DNA from 2 places in the Clostridium sp. CM037 genome. Region 2 is predicted to be linked to the other one. Evidence: riboswitches for the same ligand, from Rfam matches in the RefSeq annotation. Region 2 holds a riboswitch; the other holds the start of a gene.
The links. Region 2 has a riboswitch for cobalamin ahead of ACWJKP_RS13005 (IS91 family transposase). Riboswitches for the same ligand answer to the same signal wherever they lie in the genome.
Positions count from the first base shown of each region.

Region 1: it holds a riboswitch for cobalamin, as region 2 does, so the genes downstream of both, cbiQ (cobalt ECF transporter T component CbiQ) here and ACWJKP_RS13005 (IS91 family transposase) in region 2, are expected to answer to the same signal.

Region 1 is NZ_CM143650.1:3,767,431-3,770,648, forward strand. Features, by position in the region: gene ACWJKP_RS18070 (energy-coupling factor ABC transporter ATP-binding protein) at 32-859, opposite strand; gene cbiQ (cobalt ECF transporter T component CbiQ) at 872-1,723, opposite strand; cobalamin riboswitch at 2,100-2,273, opposite strand; gene sigG (RNA polymerase sporulation sigma factor SigG) at 2,443-3,216, opposite strand.
Region 2 is NZ_CM143650.1:2,673,431-2,676,648, forward strand. Features, by position in the region: gene ACWJKP_RS13005 (IS91 family transposase) at 1-1,137, opposite strand, end outside; cobalamin riboswitch at 1,340-1,520, opposite strand; partial or broken gene ACWJKP_RS13010 (hypothetical protein) at 1,480-1,542, opposite strand; gene ACWJKP_RS13015 (penicillin-binding transpeptidase domain-containing protein) at 1,598-3,218, opposite strand, start outside.

The sequences.
Region 1 (3,218 bases), 1.1 Mb from region 2:
TAATCTAAGCTAACCTGCCTAGAAAATCCAACTATTTTTCAAACATTTCCTTAAATTCTTGCGTACTTTTCGGATAGGCACTAGTATCTTCCAGCAGATGTTTTTCTACAAGCAATTCATATATCTCCATCACGGTTGGCTGTTTTAGATTTGCTTGTTTTAAAATTTCTGTGTTTTGGAAAATTTCTAATGGTGTTCCATCTGCGATAATTTTTCCTTGGCAGAATACAAGGACTCGCTCCGCCCATCGATATGCGAAATCTACATCATGGGTGGAAATGAGCATTGTCTTGCCCTCCGAACCAAGCTTATCCAAAACTTCTTCTAGTATCAGTACATTTAAAGGATCAAGTGATGCAGTCGGTTCATCAAAGATAATGATTTCTGATTTCATAGCAATTATGCCCGCAATGGTGACTCGCTTCTTTTCACCGCCACTCAAATAGTGTGGCGGACGATCCTTGAAATCTGATATGTTCATGTATGCCAGTGCTTCCTCAACTCGCTTGAGTACTTCCTCTCTTGGAAGCTTTAAATTCATTGGCCCGAATCCAACTTCTGCCCTAACTGTAGATGCGATTATTTGATTGTCCGCATCTTGAAAAACAATCCCGATATTTTTTCTAAGTCCTTTTAAATTCTTCTTATTAACGACAGTACCCCGGTAAATTATTTTTCCCTGTTCAGGTGTAAATACACCGTTTATGTTCAAGAAAAATGTAGATTTTCCGGATCCATTAGAACCAATAACAGCGATTTTCTCACCTTCATTGATATCCACACTTACGCCGTCCAATGCAGACTTGCCATTTCCGTAGACGTAGTATAGATCTTCGACCTTCAATATTGATTTCCCCATAATCGCTCCTTTCTATCTTGTAACGCCCCATATCAGAATCAAAAAACTTATAAATGCTACCGCAGAGGCAATCTGTATTGTCTCTACCTTTTTATCTTCCTCCAAAAATATAAGATCCCCATCATAGCATCTGGCCTCCATTGCATCATAATAATCGTTTGCCTTTTTCAACGAAATAACCAGCATATTGCTTGCAATGCTTCCAAATGTATAGCATGAAGTCTTAAAATCACAGTAGCCCTGACGGGATTCTGCGGAATTTTTCATTTTAGTATAGACATCCATTAAAATGAAAATATAACGGTAAATGAGGTTCATCAGCTCTACAATAAGCTTTGGAACATGTGCCTTTCGAAGCACATATATAATCTCGGAGGACGGAGTTGACAGTGTCATCATTTGTAGGGCACTGATAGCTGCAAAAACTTTCAGAATCAAAAATGCCACTTCCTTAAGCTTTGCCTGAGAAGTAAACACATAGCAGAAGCCAAGATACAGGTTATACTGCCCCATTGGCTGCTTTGAAAAATCAATAGCAATTGTAAAAGTGCCAAGGAGGATAAAGATGATTGGAATCGCCAGTATTGACAAGTATTCGTTTACTGGAAGATCTCCTTTTACAATGGTCAGATAGCCCATTGCAATAATGACCACAACGGATACATAGGGATTTTCCAATACAATGCAAAGAATCAGTATCACAACAGAAAGAGATACTTTAAAAGTAGCATTCCAGTGTCTGATTTTAGAGGTATAAGCATAAAAATCAATTGAAAACCCTTCGCCGTGTTTATGTCCGGTTCCATGGTGATGATGATGATGTGTCCCATCCCCTTTTTTCCATTTGAAGAAAAAGCCCACCATTAGAAAAATGGCACATAAAATAATAATTTTTCCCATTTCACATCTCCTTTGAATTTTCACCCCATGGCAGCATTCTGGGAGATTTTAGAATAATAAAAATAGATGAAGCATAGTAAACAATTACACCTACAATCTGATTTAAAAATCTAAGGCCAGATAATGTAACTATAATCGCATTGAAGCACCCGGCGAAAACGATGATATTCTACCTAATGATGTTTAGGTTCGTTTTGACAATTTGTAGTATAGGCCTGTCTACAAAACAAAAAGCCTTCTAACTAAAGCGTTAGAAGGAAACGATTCAAAAATATGCTTAATCATATAAAATCAACAAACAAATTTTCATTATAAAGCCCTCTCTATCACTCGTAGAGTTTGTAGTGCGAAAATATGGGCCGGTATTCTGACTCAAGAATCATTATTTAAGCGCGCCTTCCCCGTTTTCGAGTGGCATAATGCACTTAAATTCATCTATTACAGCTACGAGATAGTTCAGGATTTTAACCTGATTCCCTTTTAATTAATTTAAACCTATATTTTATTATTTAATTTTTATAGTTCTTTCACACATGTACTCATTATATAGTAGCCTTATTATTACAAAAAATCAACTACTTTAGTTGTAAAAAGATAATATTTTTCAAATTTTCACAAAATAATACATTATACTATTTTCTCAAATTAATGCTACAGTAAAAAAAGGGACCCACTAGGGGACCCTATACGTACTTTCTCATGTGCTTTAATGCAGTTTTTTCCAGTCTAGAAACTTGAGCTTGGGATATACCTATTTCACCTGCTACTTCCATTTGAGTTCTTCCATCGAAGAACCTTAAATTTAAGATTAACTTTTCTCTAACATTTAATTTTTTCATTGCCTCTTTAATCGATATATTTTCAAGCCAATTATCATCTAAATTTTTGGTGTCACTTATTTGATCCATTACATAAATTTCATCTCCACCAGCGTGATAAATAGGTTCAAATAAAGATACAGGATTTTGTATAGCATCTAAAGCAAACACTACATCTTCCCTTGGTAATTCTAATTCTTTTGCTATTTCAGCTACAGTAGGCTCTTTATTGTCTTGATTCACCAATCTGTCCCTAACTTGTAATGCTTTATATGCAATATCCCTTAATGATCTACTAACTCTTATTGAGTTATTATCTCTTAAATATCTTCTTATTTCCCCAATAATCATAGGAACTGCATATGTTGAAAATCTAACATTTAGACTTAGATCAAAATTATCAATGGACTTCATTAAACCAATACAGCCTACTTGAAATAAATCATCTACGTTTTCTCCTCGATTATTAAAGTGCTTTATCACACTTAAAACCAATCTTAAATTTCCTTTAATAAATTTTTCTCTACACTCATACTCACCATTTTGTATCCTAAATAGTAGCTCTTTCATTTCCTTTTCTTTTAGTACGGGTAATTTTGAAGTATCTACACCACATATTTCTACTTTATTGAATACCATAA
Region 2 (3,218 bases):
TCTCGGATCTTTGGAAAAATTAATAATCATTAATTCTCTATAAGTCATTTTTCTTGTTTCCTTTTTCCAATTTATTTTTAGTGTGAACTGAATTGCCTTAAGACCACTTTTTATGTATTGCAAAAGACCAAAACACTTCCGAACTTTTACACTTATACTGCCTGAATATACTCCGTATAGTCTAACCATCTTGAAATATTTAGGGGTAATATGCATTAATAATCTACCTACGAATACTTGCGCTGTAACTGTTTCTTCTACTCTCTCATTGGTTTCATGACTCTTATACCAAAACGTTACATTTTTCTCATCATAACTAAGTATTCTATATTCTGCTATCGCAGGCCTTGCTAAGTATCTGCCTATATATCTTGCTGCACCTCTTGCACTTTTCATTCTTGATTTTGCATTTATATAGAATCCATCAGGATAATCTTTAAACATTTTTAAGTATTCTGCGTTCTTCTCTGGCTTTTTACTTATCATATAATTTATTAATTTAAACTGCCAAACTTTTCTGAAATATTTGTAGTCAAGGTATTCCATCTCCTTAACTTCATTGCCTTTTGTTTTTATTTCTGGAACCAATGCATGGACATGTGGATTAAAACCTACATTCCTTCCAAATGTATGCACTACTCCTATCATTCCACTTTGCCAAAGTACTCCTCCTTTTTTACCCCTTTTCTTTTTCTGATACTCTTCTCTATTTTTATAGTTTACACCATTCGCAAACTCGTTTATAGCCTCATATACCATGTCTTGTAAATCTTTTAAGCACTCCCTATTCCAGTAAAAATAATTCCTATATTCAGCTGGTATTGTGAATACACAATGTCTATGCGGTACATCTAAAATCTTGTTTACTTGTTTTTCTACCCATTCACTTATGTACTTTTTCCCACATTTACTGCAAAATCTACTTTTGCATGTAAACCCTATTTTAAATACTTCTAAACATTTTAAGCATATATACGCAACAAAACCTAATGAAATATCTCCACATCCTATCATTTTCATTACTTCGATATTCATATGTTCTCTCATCTTTTCAGGATACTTTTCTTTATTCAATTTCCAAAACTCTGGATAATTATCTTCAAATATTTGTTTTATAGTAATCTTATTTATTTTCATGATTTAATCATCTCATATTTATCTGATTTTTTCTATCTATTTTTTAGCTAGAATGTTATCCACAGCGGTTTCCGCAAGCTGTTTCCTATATAATAAAAAAACCACATCTCAAGGATGTGGAATAATGCAATTAAATTTTTCACATATTGGATAACCCAATATTATTGTTAAATCATGCATTTTTCATCCTCCCTCCGAAGACTAAAATTTCAAGCAATAGGCAGGTTTACTGGCTTTAGCATCATCTTACTCTCCAACCTTCTCAGTTTCCCAATGGTTCTTTGGATTTCATCCTCTAATACAGTAGCGGTGGGCTGCAGTGGTTTTATAATCACTTTCCCTTTTAACCCCTGTTACAGGGCACCTAAAACAATATTTAATTTTTATTAAGTTGACTATTTTTATTGTAACATCAAAAAAATATTAAAGCAATGTAAATCATTCTACCTACTTTCTAACGCTATTTCAGTGTTTTATTTAAGTAATATTCCATTACTCCTTTTACAATAGGTACCACATGGTGACTTCCACCTTTCTCTTTAACGTTTTCCATTAACATTGATACTACTATTTTAGGACTCGCTGTATCCATACATATAAACCATCCATTTTCTTCTGCAGCTTTATCCTTGTCATCTTTCTTAAGTTCCGCTGTTCCAGTTTTACCCGCGAGAGCTTGCCCATCAACTTTTGCCGCATGACCTGTACCATTTGGGTTATCGATAACTCCAGTGAGACCATCTTTTACAAATTTTATATTATCCGCGGAAATTGCATTAGCTTTCCATACCTTAGCCTTTACCTTTTCATTCAAACTTTCTAAAGTTGGAGACATAATATTTCCATCGTTAACAACTGCGCTATACGATAGTGCAAGGTGAAGTGGGCTCATAAGGACCTCCCCTTGACCATAACCAGTATCTGCTAATGCTACATCATTCTTAATGTTGTTACCATTGGCTACTTGTGAATTTGCTATTGGATAATCTATTGGAAGTTTTTGACCTATTCCAAAATTGTTGCATCCTTTTATAAATTCCTCTTTACCTATATTAAGAGCTGCCTTTGCGAAATATATGTTATCAGAGTATACAAATGCATCCTGTAAATTCACTGACTCTCTCGGTTCACCAACCCTAGTAACCTTATTGAGTCCCCATGATTTATCTGGTTGCCATTCGTTTCCCGGTATGTTAATAAGTTCACTAGGTTTTATCTTCCCTTGCTCTAACCCAACTGCAGCCGTTATCAGTTTAAATGTAGACCCTGGAGAATATACAGCCTTAAATCTATTTTTAAATGGATCCCCTGTTTTTTCCCATTCTGCCTTTTGGGTATTAGAAACATAAGTAGTAATTGCATTTGAATCATATGACGGGGAACTTACTAAAGCCAATACCTCTCCAGTTTTTGGATTTATTGCTGCACTGGCTCCCGGCTCTTTATTCATCCCTTCATATATTTTCTTCTGTAGTTCACTATCTACTGATAATGTTATATTTTCACCTGCTTTTGATTCTTTTTTAAGAATTACAACCTTATTGTTATTATTTTGTTTTGATATATATATTGTTGCCCCATTTTCACCCTTAAGCTTGTCTTCATAAACCTGTTCAAGACCTGCCTTTCCTATTAAACTAAATGAGTTATACCCTTTACTAGAATTCTTTTGTAGTTCCTCAGCGGTTATCGGCTTTATGTATCCTATAAGCGACCCCAAAGCTTCCCCACCTGGATATACTCTACCTTTAGGCTTGTTCTGGATTACCCCGTCAAGCTTCATAACTCCATCTATTTTTACTTTTTCAGTGCGTAGTATGTTAATAATCGGTATAAATTGATCAGAATTTTCATTATCCTTTAGTTTATTTTCTATAACCGAAGCATCAACATCTAGTATCTTAGCCATCTGCGATATATTAGCATCCTTATTTTTAATAAATGTAATGGGTTTTATTCCAATCGTAACAATTAAATCATTTATTGCAAGTGGTTTTTTACTCCTATCATAAATTTCTCCACGTATAGCCACTTCTGGCTCTACCCTAACCTTATCTCCCGCTTCCATACTAGGAAATATC